2 regions of the Oceanobacillus sp. FSL W8-0428 genome follow, and region 2 is predicted to be linked to the other one. Evidence: predicted binding sites of a transcription regulator. Region 2 holds the regulator's gene; the other holds the start of a gene.

Region 1 (8,130 bases), 930 kb from region 2:
TACTTATTTGGAAAGTCAGGCAAAGATATGATTCAAGCAAAAAGAAGAATGGGATTTATGATTGAGACACCTGTCTTTTTTCCGGATTTTACAGCAATTCAAAATTTGGAGTACTTCCGGATTCAAAGAGGAGTCGCAGAAAAAAAGCGGATAAATGAAGTGTTAGAAATTGTCGGGCTGGCAAATCAAAAGAAGAAAAAATTTGGAGAATACTCCATGGGTATGAAGCAGCGGCTGGGAATAGCTCTTTCTCTCTTAAGCAGCCCGGATTGTTTAGTGCTTGATGAGCCAATTAACGGTTTAGATGCAGAAGGTATTATGGAAATTCGCAGACTATTAATTCAGTTAAACCAGGAAAAACAAATAACCATTTTGATTTCCAGCCATATTTTGACGGAATTGCAGCTGGTAGCAACCCGTTTTGTATTTATTAAGAATGGTGTGATTGTCGAGGATGTCAGCAAGCAGCTTCTGGATGAAAAAAGCAGGAAACAAATCCATTTAAAGGTGGATGACACAGGAAAGACCGCACAGCTTTTAGAACGTGCCTATGAGGATATCCAATATAAATCCGTTCCTGATCAAATAATCACCATACAAAATCATATAGAAAAGGCTGGGGAAATAAACCGCCTTTTAATCAAAAATGATGTACTTGTGATGGAATTCCGTGTGGAAGCGCTGAATTTAGAAGAATACTTCTTAGGATTAGTGGAGGGGGCAGGAGAGAAATGATCAACTATTTGAAAAGTGAGAACTACCGTATATTGCGTAAAAAAAGCCTTTATTTGACGACGGCTATTTGCTTTATTCTAATTACTGCAGCAGCATTTGTTCTGTATTATTTTAATGAAGCAGATGCGCATTTTCCTTATGGCACAAGTTCGTTTTTTTATTCAAATGTTCTTGGTATGGGTGTGCTGATTATAATTATTTCCTTTGTGTATAATGCAACATTGACAGGGAAGGACATATCTCTTACTAAACAAGCTGTCTCCTTTGGTATTTCCCAAAGTAGTATTTTCTGGTCAAAATTAATGCTGACTTTATGTTATTTTATGTTCGTTTGTATAGCTGGTATACTCCTGATGATTGGATTAGGAGAGATCCTTTTTGCTAAAGAGCCGGAGACAACCGGCAATTTCTTAATTGCCAGCTTTAATATGGTGCCGATTGTACTTAGTGGCTTTATATTGATACACACATTGAAAATGCTGAAAATCAGTGATATATATAATATCATTATTATTGCATTTATATATATTTTCTCAGGTGATTTGCTGTATTTCGTATTTCGTCAAATGAATGGATGGAATGAGTTTTACTTATTTGCCCCAAGCACACAGCTGAATGACAATTTAATGAGCTTTATGCATCAATCTGTGCAATTAGATTATCATTATTGGGTGACAGGTATTGTAATCAGTGTTATTGCTTTATTCATCGGAGCGGCAACGTTTACGAAACAGGATATTGGTTGATTTATGGAGGGATAGAAGTGAACAGCTGGTTGATTATTGTTATATTGAGTATATTATTAATTGTTTGTATCGGCATGCTGTTGTTACTTCATTGGGATATCAGAAGGATAACTGCTCAGCTCAAAGATATTAATGAAAACTTTGGTACAAATGAATTAATCCGTACAAATACACACAGCAGAGGCCTGATTCGGTTTATTACCAATATCAATCAGCTGATTCATTTATTTAAGAAGGACCAGCAGAATAACCAGAAGAGAGAAGAAGAATTAAAGCAGGAAATTACCAATCTCTCGCATGATTTAAGAACACCCTTAACCTCGATTAAAGGATTTTCAGAATTGCTGACAGATTCCTCTTTGTCAGATGCAGAGAAAAAAGAGTTTTTATCTATTATTCAAAAGAAGATTGGCAATCTGACTATGATGGTTGATTTATTCTACGAGCTCTCTCAAATAAATTCCTCTGATCAGCAATTAAGTATGGAACGAGTATCTTTGGACCAGCTGATTGTGGAGACAATGCTGATGTTCTATCATGATTTTGAAGAAAAGGAGCTTAAAATTGAGATAGATGAAACTCCTGTATCTCCTGTTTTAGCTGATAAAAAAGCAGTCGATCGGATTATCAGCAATATTGTTCAAAATGCTTTAAGATATGCGGAAACTTACTTCACTATTAAGCTGAAGGAAGAAGGGAAATTTATCCTTCTTCAGGCAGAGAATGATATCTCTGATTTTCCTGAAACCGAGCTTCAGCGGATTTTTGACCGGACATACCGGATGGATAGCAGTCGAACGGGAGACCAGCTTGGATTGGGTCTGCATATTGTCAGGCAATTGGTTCATAAGCTGGAGGGAAAAATAGATGCAAATGTCACTGGAGATAAGTTTCAGCTGGTTGTATCGTTAAAAAAATGGGCGTAACCACTCAAAGACAGTATTAAAAAGATAGAAAACCTCATGTGTTTTAGAGATGCTTTCAATACAGCTGCTTATTTTAAGTAAAAGCACCTGCGTTTGAAGCATTTTTTTATTCCTTTTGATTTCCTTCAACATAGCACCAGCAGCCCTGTCTTTGTTGAACTGTTTATAACTATATGATATAAATAATAAATAATGAATATTTTTTAATTATAAAGCATCTCTATCATGATAATGGAGGAAAACGGATGGAATTAAATATGGGTACAAATATAAAGAAAAGACGTCAGGAGTTAGGTCTCACTCAAAAAGAGCTTGCGTCAGGTATATGCACACAGGCACAAATAAGCAATATTGAAAAAGGTGTGCTGAATCCTTCCAGTCTTGTTTTGTTTGAACTCAGCAAAAGGTTACTGGTTGATATGAATTATTTCTTTGACACCAATCCTGTAAAGTCCAATGGGCATTTTAATGAAATAAAAAACATGATACACCAGTTGAAAGCGCAAAGGAACTATACTTCCATTAAATATATTGTAGACAATGAGCTGACAGTTAATATAAATAGATATTCTTCTTATGAACATCGCTATTTATTATGGCATAAAGGGATTTCACTTTATCATCTAACAAATAAGTTTAAAGAAAGTGTCCGGATGCTTGAGGATTTATTAAGCGTAGAAAACACCGATTCTGATAAATTGCTGAATATTAATGTAAAAACAAGTATTGCCACCATATATCAGGATGAGAAAGACTATCATAAAGCTCACCAGCTATACAAAGAAGCCTGGGATCAGTTAGAAGAAATGGAAGAAACAGATGATTTTGAAACAGAGCTGAAAATTCTGTTCGGTTTATCTCAGGCGCTGACTTATTTAGGGGAATACAACGAATCAAAATCGTATAGCTTACGGGCAATATCTATTTGTGTGAAAAGAAATACACTCTATATGCTTCCGGACAGCTATTATCAGACTGGTAATAATCTGGTGAAATTAAATAGAAAAGAGGAAGGCTTAGCTTATATCCAAACAGCAAAGACTTTATTTGAGATTCAGGGGAATACGAATATGGTGAATATTGTGAAGGGAATTTTAGAGGAACACAAATCTATATAGGAATGTGTATTGTGGGTAGTATAATGTAAAAAGATGAATATTGCTGCAGATAAACATAAAGCGGATAGAATTAACGTTTTCTATCCGCTTTATTGTATATCGTTCGATTGACTGTCTATCAATCAATAATATACATTTTTTCAATAATATTTTTAACCTTTTCATCATCGCCGGGATCAATAGAGACTAATTCTGGATTTTCAAGCATCTCTCTCATTTCCTCCTTAACGTCTTCTAAATCAATATCGTCAGGACGAGGAGTGCCTCCATACCAGCGATTTCCGTATGGAATGTTATAGACATTGATGGTGCCGTCGCCATTGCCGCTATATGTTACCATACCATCTACAATACGGGAGCCGGATACCTGAATAACATCCTCCGGGTAACTGACATCATTCTCCTCATCATTTGGATCAAGCGGTGTGCCTGCAGGAACATGATCTACATATAATTCATCGATATCCTGATTTGGTCCAAGCTGTAGCCAAACGCGGGCATATTCAATTTCTTCGGAGGAATAGCTGGATAATGCATTATCATCATCTTCTGAAGAGCTGTCATTACTTTCTTCATTTTCAACTGAGCTGTCGTCAGAAGAATCAGTATCCGATTCTTCACTTGAATTATTATCCGTATCATTTTCGCTGGAATTTTCATCAGACTCGTCTGTTGCTGTACTCTCGTCAGATTTATTATCATCTGTCACATTGTCATCTTCTGCTGTACCAGGTTCTTCAGCCGCTTCATTTGTTGCAGAATCATTATTATCACTCTCGTTTGTATTATCCGAGCAGGCAACCAGTACAAAGGTGATAAAAAGCAGAAGAAGGATACAACTGGTAAACTTTATTTGTTTCTTCATTTTATGACCGTTCCTTTCTTTTAATTAAAAATAGTTGTTATGCTATGAATGCCAATTCAATAAATATGATAAATTAATCATAAAGTATTCTGGGCGGCTTGTAAAACTTCGATAATCAAAGTAAATGGATAATTGAAGAAATATACTAAAAAATGAAAATCCGAATTGATAAAACGCATAATAAAGGCGAACTGACTTATTGGACAAGAAAAAGCTTTTGAAAGCAAGGATTACAGACAATAAACTCGTTTAGAATAAAAGAATTAATGCTGAAAAAGCAGTATCTGAGAAATTATATGTACAAAAAAACTGAGTCGAGCTTTAGCAGCTTGATTCAGTTTTTTTAGATAAATATTATCTTTTTCGTTTATTTTTCTTATTATCTAAGTTCAGGAACTCGCTGTTTTCACTTGCAAATTCCGTATCATGACCTGTTTTATTATGCTTATTGCGATTATTTTGTTTTCCTTTATCCTTGTTGCGATTTTTATTTTGTTCAGACATGATGGCACCTCCTGTAAATATTCATGATAATTTATACAATTAGTTTAACCATACATTTAAAAATTATAGGTGTACCATAAATATAAATTGTGAAGCAGGTATCTATTAGAAAAAAAATAGAATGTATGACATAATAGTATATCGAACGAATGTTTCTAATAAGTGAAAATAATAGTTGAAAACTGATTAATATGGCTTTAATGGAAAGGCGATGAATTCGAAATGGGAGTCCGGTTAATTTTAGCAGAAAAACCATCCGTCGCAAAAAATATTGCAGACGCATTAAAAATAAAAACCAAGAAAGATGGTTATTTTGAAGGGGATAACTATGTCATTACCTGGGCATTTGGCCATCTGGTCGAGTTATATGATGCAAAGGACTATGATGGAAAAATGCGAAGCTGGAAAATGGATAATTTTCCTTTTATCCCTTCTGAATTTAAATATAAGATAAAAAGCAGTCCCAGAAACCGGGCACAGACAGATGGCGGAGCTGCAAAGCAGTTAAAAACAATCCATACTCTGATGAGACGGAATGATGTAGAAGCAATTATTTCGGCATGTGATTATGACCGGGAAGGGCAGCTGATTGCTGACAGTATCATCTACCGGGGCGGTAAGAAACCAAAGGCTGCGGTGTATCGCCTGCTCTTGAATGAATGGACGCAAAATGAGGTGCTGCAGGGGCTGGAAAATCTCAAGCTGAATGCGGAGATGCAGCCGTTGCGGGATGCAGGGGTCAGCAGGCAATGGGCTGATTGGGTTATCGGCATTAACCTGACCTCCGTAGCAACTTTAAAATATCAGCAGGGGAAAAGTAAAGCACTCAATATAGGAAGAGTACTCCTGCCAACATTAAAAATCATCTATGACCGCGATCAGGAGATAAAAAATTTCAAACCTGAGGATTATTTTAAACTGACTGCAACCTTTCAGACAGCAGATAAACAGGAATATGAAGGTATTTATACAGAAAAGAAAGAGGATAAATTTAAGAAAAAAGAATTATTAGAGCCAATTCACGAGGCAATTCAAAACAAGCAGGCTGTCATTACAGATAAGCAGGTGGAGAAGAAAAAGGAATTTCCTCCGTTTTTATTCAATTTATCCAATCTGCAGGGGTTTATAACGAATAAGTACAAGGGATGGACTTCTGATAAGGTGTTAAAGGTGGCTCAGTCACTTTATGAGAAAAAGCTGATTACCTATCCAAGAACGTCCAGTATTGCACTGGAAGAGAGTTTGGTTGGAAAAACAGTCCATGTGTTAAAGGTACATGCTGAAGAGCTTCCTTATAAAGATGAAATTAAATTTATGAAAACAAAACGTGTTTTTAATAACGCAAAAGTGGAAAGTCATAGTGCAATCATTCCAACCTATATGAAGCCGAAACGACTTTCAGCGGATGAAGGAATTGTGTATACAGCAATTAAAAACCGCTTTATTATGCAATTTATGCCAATTGCTGAATATGAGGAAACAAAGCTGACTACGAAAATTCTGGAAGTGGAATTGCCAGGTATGTTCCATTCAAAAGGAAAGGTTCAGCTTGTGGAAGGCTGGAAAAAAGTTGAGAAAATCCAATCAAAGGATACATTACTGCCTGCGTTGAACAAGGAGGAGCTTGTAGATGTAACAGGTGCTGAGGTCACTTCCCATGTAACCAAGCCGCCAAAGAATCATACGGAAAGAACCCTGCTGCGTGTCATGGAAACATGCGGAAAAAGCTACAAAGAGGATGAAAGTGAAGAGCTGCTGGGCAGTATATTAACGGGTTTTAGTATTGGTACAGCTGCAACAAGAGCGGAAACCATTAAAAAATTAAAAGATGTAGGCTATATTACAACCGAAAGCAAGCATCTGCTTTGCACAGAGCTTGGCAATCGTCTTGTTGAGATCTTTCCTGTGAAAAATCTGTTTGACTTAGAATTCACTGGACGTCTTGAAAAAGGATTATCAGATATTCAAAAAGGAAAAGCAAGTAAACAGGAGTTTCTCCGGCTTGTTTTTGATTTCACCACGGAGTCAGTTGAAACAATTAAAGATGGAGAAGACATTATTATTAATAAAGTAGCCTCCACACGGGCAACCAATGAAGTATTGGGGACATGCCCGGAATGCGGCGGCAAGGTGATAGATGGTTATAAAGCCTTTAACTGCAGTAATTGGAAAAAGGGCTGTTCCTTTGCGATTTGGAAAAATGATAAATATTTAGCGTCGATGCGGAAAAAACCGACCAAAACAATGGTGAAAAAACTATTGAAAGAGAAGAAAGTCTTTGTGAAGGGTCTGACAAGTAAAAAAGGCAAGAAATTCAATGCTTATTTAAGCTATGAGAAGAATAAGGAAAATGACTATTATAGCTGGAAAATGGAATTTTCCAAGTGAAATAACCTGTGATGGATGTGCGCATCCCCAAGTTTCCAAGCTTTTAGCCGGAATATAGTGTATAATGGAAGCAGAGGTAGCATTATTTTAATAAACGGAGATATAAAGAATTGTATTTACCATGCTAAATTTTCCTCTAGACAGGATGCCCAACATGAAAAAGGTTATCGTAAGCACAAAGGAAAATCTGGATTATGGTACATTAATATGGATTTACGCAAATAACCGTAAAGTATACCGCAGCAGTAAAAGCATTGATGCCGATACGCCATTCCACCGTTATGATTCGCATTATATGGGAATGGTTGAAGATCTGTACAGAGATCAGGAAAAACATCCCCTTTTATTTCAAAGGATGATTGAGAGATCGGACCGGATTTTTGGAGTATGCTTGAATAAACGGCGAAATAGTGATGGTACACGGGACACGATAGTTCTATTTTTTTCGGATTGGGACAGTGTGCAGGATTTTGCTGAAGATGTCTTCCCAAGGCTATTAAAAGAGGAAGTAAAGAGAAGAAAAGCAGCTAAACAAAAATGGCTGGAGAGAGGGAAGCTATTCTCTGAAAAGAAAAAAATGTCACAATAAATGTTTTGGTAATCAGATAAGCTGTCCATGAGGTGATGTCACTTCATAGGGCAGCTTTTTATCTGAATTCATATGCTCAGAAATTATGTCTCTTTTAACTGAAAATATTGCTTAATCTCTCCAAGAATATACCTTCCCGCTTCGAGGATCATAAAGAAGATCAATGAAATCGCCAGGGCTTGGCGGATATAGTAAACTGACAATCTGTTTTACCTCTCGCCGTATAAGGTCATGCTGATAGGTAAATTTGAAATACTTA
Region 2 (8,130 bases):
ATTCCAACAGACATAGCAATCCCCTGACCTAATGGCCCTGTAGTTGCTTCCACACCGTCCGTATGATGTACTTCCGGATGCCCCGGAGTTTTAGAATCCCACTGACGGAACTCTTTTAAATCATCGATAGACACTTTATAGCCGGATAAATGCAATAGACTGTAAAGCAGCATAGATCCATGACCAGCAGATAAAACAAAACGGTCACGATTGAACCATTTAGAATTTTTTGGGTTATGATTCATAAAATCTGTCCAGAGGGTGTAAGCCATAGGCGCCGCCCCCATTGGTAAACCAGGATGTCCGGAGTTTGCTTTTTCAATCGCATCAATGGATAACGTACGAATCGTATTAATGGATAGTTCTTCAATTTGTTGTGTCATTATTTTTCTCCTTCCACTTCAAAACATATTCTATTTCTATCTCTATTTTATAATGAAATCCTTTACTATACAAGCTAAGTCAATATGAAGAATGTGAAGAATTAGTGTTTTTTACTGCGTTCCTGATAATCACGAAGCTTTTGCGGGGTAACATCATTACCTTCCGGATCAACTACTGTCATCCCTTTCAGATGATTTTTAAAAGAGCCTCGTACATTTGCTAAATACTCTTTACGTAATGTTTGCTGCTCATTTTTTTCTTCCTCTGTTAATCCTTCATTTTTTGCTTTATTGGCTAAAATATTAATTCTATCTAATTTATCTTTAGACAACATATAACTTGTCCCTCCTTCTACTAAAAAAACAGGAGATAAACTTCCTGTTCTTCTATCTTACGCTACGATTAATTTTCATTCAAGGAATTGATATACTCCTGATAACGCCGGTGGATTGTAGCTTTTGATGCATTAAAGCCAAGACCGTTTAAAACCGTAGTGATTTCGTGAAACGTTAATTTATTCTGACGAAGCCGGACAATCTCTTCTATTGGAATTTCAGTACGCTCTCTTCCCGGAGACTGATTGATATGATTTAAATTTTTTTGAGGTTTATATCCATTTGATACAGCGCGGCGCATCCCCCGTTTTATTTTCATATTATGTAGTTTACGCTGATATTCTTCCACTATACCGACAATATTTAGCACCATTGAGTCAGCTTCATTTATCTCCAGTCTCCCCTCATGTGTAATTGTATAAATAGGGATATCCATTTTCCGCAGCTGATGAAATAAAGCAATTTTAGTATTTCCTCTACCTAATCTTGTCTCGTCTTGAATACAAAGACAATCAGCTTCTTGATGTGAAAAATAATCAAGAAGCTGAAAAATACCATCTCTATCTATGTCATAGCCGCTGGCCTTTTCCTCAATGCAATCCACAATAGTAAAATTTAATTTTCCAGCCAGTACTGTTAACTCTTCATATTGTCTTTGAAGTGATGTTTCCTGTGTTTCTTTCTCAGTACTTACCCGACAATAAATTATTGTTCTCAATATTTTATCCTCCAATAGCAAAGCCCTCTTTTTCTCATCTCTTAAGTAAAATGCATCTTTAAGAATACGTTCATAAGTCTAATAAAAATAAAACAGAAAATTTATTCATACTTTTAGAACAAGCACTTTAAACAATTTATTTTACCAACACTGCAAATTTTATTTACTCTCTAAAAAATATGCAAGGAAATTGGCCATACGGGCTAAAATATTTAAGCAGTAGTAACCATCATCGTATATAAAAATAATAATGCAATAATAAAAGCCACAATATAAAATGCATCTGATTTCATTAGTTTTTCAAACATATAAAAAACTCCCTTCAGTATTTTATAAGGTCCCGGAACAGTTGTTCTGATACTAGTATATTTAGAACAGTTGTTCTTGTCAATACTTTTTCAGAACATTTGTTTGTAAAATTATTATTTAAGTGCTATACTGTGAATAACAAATACCTATGCTAGAGGGGAGAAAGTCATGACAAAACTATCAAAAAGACAACAGATGATTTTTGACTTTATTAAAGAACAAGTAGAGCAAAAAGGGTATCCGCCTTCTGTTCGTGAAATCGCTGTTGCTGTAGGATTAGCTTCAAGCTCTACCGTTCATGGCCACTTAGAAAGGCTGGAGAACAAAGGATATATACGAAGAGATCCAACAAAGCCCCGCGCCATTGAGATTATGTATGAGAATGAAAACGAAGCACCCAGAGACAAAGCTATTTATGTACCTGTAATCGGAAAAGTTACTGCAGGAATCCCTATTACAGCAATTGAAAACATTGAAGAATTCATTCCTGTTCCAAGCTCCTCAGCCGGGCCGGAGGATAATCTGTTTATACTTGTAATTGATGGAGAAAGTATGATTGAGGCAGGTATTTTAGACAATGATATGGTTATTGTCAAACAGCAAAGTTCCGCAGATAATGGCGATATTGTTGTAGCAATGACCGAGGATAACGAAGCTACTGTTAAACGTTTTTTTAAAGAAAAGAATCGTTTTCGCCTGCAGCCGGAAAATGCAACAATGGAACCACTTTATTATGAAAATGTTTCTATCTTGGGTAAGGTTATCGGATTATACCGTAATATTCACTAAAAAAAGTGTATTCATACAAGCTGAGAACATTTTGTCTCGAAGTCGTATAATTCCTAAAAAAGGTTAACGGACACATTTTAAAATGTGCCCGTTAACCTTTTTTTCTAACATAAAATTAGTCTGATCCTAATATGCTTTAAATAAAGTACAAGTTCAAGGAGTGTATAAAATTGACTGAAACGATGAAAAAGAAACGTTGGCTTTATTTTCCGATTATTATAATCAGCTTTGTTCTGGGAATTATCTATTTAACGAAGGTTGCTGACTACTTAACACTGCCATTTTTATCAACTCTTTTACTTATTGTGACTTTTTTAGAAGTCTATCCAGGCAAGAACTATTTTTCCAAAACTAATCTAATAAAAATTATTTCTGCTCTTTTGCTTGTAGCACTTGCTTTATGGTATCAGATTACTGTTTTTATTCTCGGCTAAATCAAATCAACAAAACGTTTAATACGGTCTTTTTTTACATTTCAAAAATCTGATGCTTACCATTCCTTATGTTAATCAAAAATAAGTAATATACCAACTTTTTCGAATATAAAAAATAGAGCTGTTTTAAATATTTACATTTAGTATATAAAACAGTACGACTCTTTACATCGGGTAAAAAAAATGATGCCGACTGTTTAACACCTGCCACCGTATTGTTATGACACCTTATGTTCCAAACGTAATCTGTCAGCCACCATTGCAATGAATTCACTATTTGTCGGCTTAGCTTTTGAAATATTGATGGTGTAGCCAAATAGAGCCGAAATGGAATCTATATTTCCTCTGCTCCAGGCAACTTCTATCGCATGGCGTATAGCTCTTTCCACCCGTGAAGCAGTTGTATTGAACTTTTTCGCAATATCAGGGTAAAGTACTTTTGTAATAGACCCTAAAAGCTCAATGTCATTATAAACCATCGTAATTGCCTCTCTTAAGTACATATATCCTTTAATATGTGCAGGTACACCAATTTCATGAATAATATTTGTTATATTCGCTTCCAAATCTTGTTTTTTCCTGTTTTCTGTATTCGTTTTATTTACATTTGACACTCTTGGAATGCTGCTGCCCTGAACCTGCAAGATTTGGTCAGCCAGATTCTGTATGTCAAATGGCTTCAGAATAAAATAAGAAGCTCCTAAATCTACAGCTTTCTTCATTACTTCTTCTTGGCCAAAAGCAGTCAGCATAATAATATGGGGTTTTTTATTTAAATCCATTTTTTTAATTTCATTTAATACGGCAATACCGTCCATATGGGGCATGATTATATCTAATACCAATACATCTGGATTCTTCTCTTCAATTAGCGGGATGCAATCCCTGCCGTTTAAGGCTGTTCCAACTATTTCAATTTCTTCCTGTTCCCCAAAAAAATCCTCCATTAATTGAATTAACTCACGATTATCATCAACAAAACATACAGATATTTTACTCACTAAAAAATCCTCCTTTTGCTTTTTATGCACCTATTACATATTCTACAAAAAATATAAATATCCTCTTTAAAATCAAAAAACTTTTGATTTATTTCGATTTTCTTAAGTATTCTCTATTTTTCTTTGTTTTTCACCAACTTTCGACACGATTTTTAATCTTTTTTGTATACGTTTTCATTATATCAGATAGTAATTGGATATAAAACACCTGTATCCATACACTGTACGCAACTTTAATCTTTATAATACTAACTCAACTTTCGCACCTGAGAATAAGCTTCTATACCTTCCTATTCCATGATGAGCAAGTTATTTTTTAAGCCGCAAAAATTGAGATACTAATCAAAAAATACTTGTAATGGCAATCACCATTACAAGTATTTTTTAAGCTGCATTCTGATTAGACTCAGGTTTGATAATGCCGGCGTCCTCAAGCATCCATTCGATATGAACACCATAACCCGAGGTCGGGTCATTAACAAACACATGTGTTACTGCACCAATAATTTTGTCATTTTGAATAATTGGACTGCCACTCATTCCCTGAACAATCCCGCCTGTTAATTCTAACAACCTGGGGTCAGTGATCTGAATAACCATTCCTTTTGTTGATGCTGATTTTTGAGGAACACTGCTGATAATTTCAATATCAAATTCTTCAATTTTTTCCCCATCAACTACTGTAAGAATTTTTGCAGGACCTTCTTTGACTTCATGAGATAACGCAACAGGAAATGCTTCTTCATATTTTTCATGATTTACTTCCTTCTCTAATATCCCAAATATGCCGTAATCCGTATTTTTTGTTATATTACCAATTCTTTTTTCCTGTGTTTGAAAGGAGGCTTGTTTTTCTCCCGGTAAACCATTATCGCCCTTTTCAATAGCTGTTACAGAAGAATGAATAATGGATCCTTGTTTAATATCAATCGGCTTCTTTGTATCCATATCTGAGATAACATGCCCTAAAGCACCATACCGGCCTGATTTCGGATCATAAAACGTCATTGTGCCAATCCCTGCAGCAGTATCTCTAATATATAACCCGATTTTATAAGCTTTTTCTTTTTTATCAAAAATCGGCTGTAAACTGGTTTCGATCATTTTATCTCCGCGTTTCAGTTTGATCTGCAGCTTTTTATTCTCTTTACCGCTATTATCAACAATCGGTTTAATATCTGTCATATGGTTAATCTTTTGGCCGTTTATTTCAACAATTGTGTCACCAACATTTATTTTAGCAGCTTCTCCCGGAGATTTTGCTCCTTCTGACACTTTTACCTGATGATGGCCTACAACCAGAACTCCTTTTGTCTCCAGTTGAACTCCAATCGATTGTCCCCCCGGCACTACTTTCACATCCTCCAGACGCTGATATTGCTCCTTATTGTTCTCTTTTGAGCTCTCCTTCTTATTTAAAAAGGGAATGATCGGGGAGTCTTGGAAAACTTCTTTATATCCTTGTAGGGATGTATCTGCGTGGATAAAGGAAGGAAAAAGAAAAAACAACATAAAAAAAAGTGATAACAGCGAGCATATTTTATATTTTAAATTGCTCTTGCTTGGTTTACTCATAAATCGTCTCCTCCTCATACAAAAAATATTATCTTTCTGTACATATACTTTTTGCAATTGGAGGGCAGTTTAAACTGGAACAACCTATGTGATATGTGTATCTTTTCCTATAAAAATATAGATAAACTAACGTATAGTGTTGTTGTTCTAAAGATGCAAAAGGACATGTTATTAACGAAATTTGTAAGTACAGGAAAAAGAAAAAACCGGTACGTTTATTGTCCGGTTTTTTTTTCGTTTTTATCCCTTTAATTTGATTTTTTAAAACGGCCTGCCAATACTAACATTTCCTTCGCATGTTCTTTTGCAGTATCTGTTAATTTTGTTCCTGTAATCATGCGGCTTAATTCCTCAATAAGCTCTTTATCATTTAATTCAATAACAGAAGTAAAGGTACGATTCGACTTTTCTTTTTTCTGGATAAATTTATGTGTATCTGCCATCGCAGCAACCTGCGGAAGATGAGTAATACATAAAACCTGTGATTCAAGAGATATTTCATGAATTTTTTCAGCAATCGCCTGCGCAACTCTTCCGCTGACACCTGTATCCACTTCATCAAAAATAACACTCGTAATTCCCTGATGCTTTGAGAAGATTTTCTTTAAAGCAAGCATAATCCTGGATAACTCTCCACCTGAAGCAATTTTTGTTAGATCCTTTAATGGTTCTCCGACATTCGTTGAAATTCGGAACAATATTTTATCATATCCGTTCAATTTCAGTTTCCGCTGCGCAGAATCTTCAAAATCAATGGAGAAGGTTGTTTTTTCTAAATAAAGATCCTTTAACTCCATGTGAATATCATGCGTTAACTGTTCAGCAGCCTGCTTTCGTAAATGATGCAGCTGGTCTGCTTCTAATAATGCATCTTTTTCAAGCTCGTCAATTTCTGTCACCAGTGTATTTAAATGTGATTCCCTGTTTGTAATCTGCTCGATTTCTTCTTCTACACGGCCTAGATAGTCTAACATTTCTTCCACAGTCGGACCGTATTTCCTTTTTAGTCTGTTCAGTTCATCCATGCGCTGTTCAATCTCATTAAGCCGTTCTGGATTGTATTGCAGCTGATCGAGGTAATTACGGATATCATAAGTAATCTCTTCCAGCATATAATAATGGTTAGACATACTATCTAATTTTTCAGCAATAAAAGGGTCTAAATCCGCACTATCCTGTAGCGATATTTGCGCCTGGCTGATTAAATCTAATCCGTGCTGCTCACCATATAATGAAAAATAAGCATCGGAAAGTGATTTATGTATTTTTTCATAATTAGCAAGCTGGTTACGTTCTTCCTCCAGATCCGTATCTTCTTGAGGGACAAGCTGTGCTTCTGTTAATTCCTGCTGCTGAAATTGAAGCAGATCCAGACGCTGAGCCATCTCCTGCTCATTGTCATTCAAACTGCGGTACTTCTTCTTCAGATTTTCCAGACGGTAATAAATATCCTGATAATCCTTTTTCGCTTCTTTCATTGCATCTCCCAGATAAAGATCTAAAAAGTCAATGTGCTGCTCATTATCCATCAACGATTGTGTCTCATGCTGGCTATGGATATCAATCAATGTCTTTCCAAATTCTCTGAGAATGGCTAATGTCACTAATTTACTGTTTACACGGCAGATGCTTTTTCCTGAGGCCGTAATCGTCCGTTGGAGCACAATTTGTTCATCACTAATTTCAATCCCGTATGCTTTACCAACTTGATAAATAGGATGCTTTTTATGATCGATAAAAAATAATCCTTCAATCTCCGCTTTATTCGATTCATGTCTGACAAAGTCCACTGATCCCCGTGCTCCAGCTAATAATTGGATAGCATCAATAATAATTGATTTCCCAGCTCCCGTTTCCCCAGTCAATACAGTAAGTCCTTCCTGAAAGCTTAAGGATAATTCTTCAATAATCGCAAAGTTTTTTATAGATAATTCTGTTAACAAGCTCCTCACCCCAACTAAACAATTTTAAAGTGTGCGTTCAAAAAGTACGATAAAAAGGACCAAGAAGTTCAAGGCGGTGCATCTTTGAGGAACGCAGCGTATGCTTTAAGATACGCGAGTAGCGCTTTTGATGGGACGAGTAATCGCAAAAGCCCTTCGATGGGGCGAGTAATTGCAGTCCCAGTCCCACCGGAAAAGTAAGCCAATGTACTTTCGCAGGATGTGATGACTTCTACGTTGCCCACACGACGTGGGCGCTCTTAGTAGAAGCTCCTTTTCCCAATGTGTCATTTTTGTTGGGCTTTTTAAACATCCTCTTAAAGCATCCCGATTAACCGATTTTTAATTTCTTCCGCATGTTCCGGAGTCCGGCAAATAATTAAGCAAGTATCGTCACCGCAAATCGTCCCCATAATCTCTTCCCAATCCAGGTTATCAATTAAAACACCGACTGCATGTGCATTGCCGGGAAGTGTTTTTAGAATAATAAAATGACTTGCATTCTCTATTTTGACAAATGTATCTACAATTAACCGCTGCAGCTTTTGCAGTGGATTAAAACGCTGATCTGCCGGCAGGCTGTACTTATACTGTCCTGTATTTGTCGGAACCTTTACCAATTGCAGCTCTTTAATATCACGT

What was found. Region 2 encodes LexA, which represses DNA repair genes until DNA is damaged. Its sites were predicted from a motif close to CGAACATATGTTCG; they were not measured.
Region 1: the regulator LexA is predicted to act here: its motif matches at 5,037-5,050, upstream of MKY30_RS15390 (DNA topoisomerase).

The regions. Positions count from the first base shown of each region.
Region 1 covers NZ_JBBORB010000001.1:3,223,433-3,231,562, forward strand. Annotated here, with positions in the region: gene MKY30_RS15360 (ABC transporter ATP-binding protein) at 1-735, shown strand, start outside; gene MKY30_RS15365 (ABC transporter permease) at 732-1,481, shown strand; gene MKY30_RS15370 (sensor histidine kinase) at 1,499-2,407, shown strand; gene MKY30_RS15375 (helix-turn-helix domain-containing protein) at 2,653-3,525, shown strand; gene MKY30_RS15380 (hypothetical protein) at 3,644-4,390, opposite strand; gene MKY30_RS15385 (hypothetical protein) at 4,745-4,894, opposite strand; gene MKY30_RS15390 (DNA topoisomerase) at 5,117-7,282, shown strand; gene MKY30_RS15395 (hypothetical protein) at 7,437-7,871, shown strand.
Region 2 covers NZ_JBBORB010000001.1:4,155,596-4,163,725, forward strand. Annotated here, with positions in the region: gene tkt (transketolase) at 1-383, opposite strand, end outside; gene MKY30_RS19930 (DUF896 domain-containing protein) at 485-718, opposite strand; gene MKY30_RS19935 (YneB family resolvase-like protein) at 787-1,437, opposite strand; gene lexA (transcriptional repressor LexA) at 1,915-2,535, shown strand; gene MKY30_RS19945 (hypothetical protein) at 2,706-2,969, shown strand; gene spo0A (sporulation transcription factor Spo0A) at 3,188-3,970, opposite strand; gene spoIVB (SpoIVB peptidase) at 4,355-5,545, opposite strand; gene recN (DNA repair protein RecN) at 5,794-7,488, opposite strand; gene ahrC (transcriptional regulator AhrC/ArgR) at 7,806-8,130, opposite strand, start outside.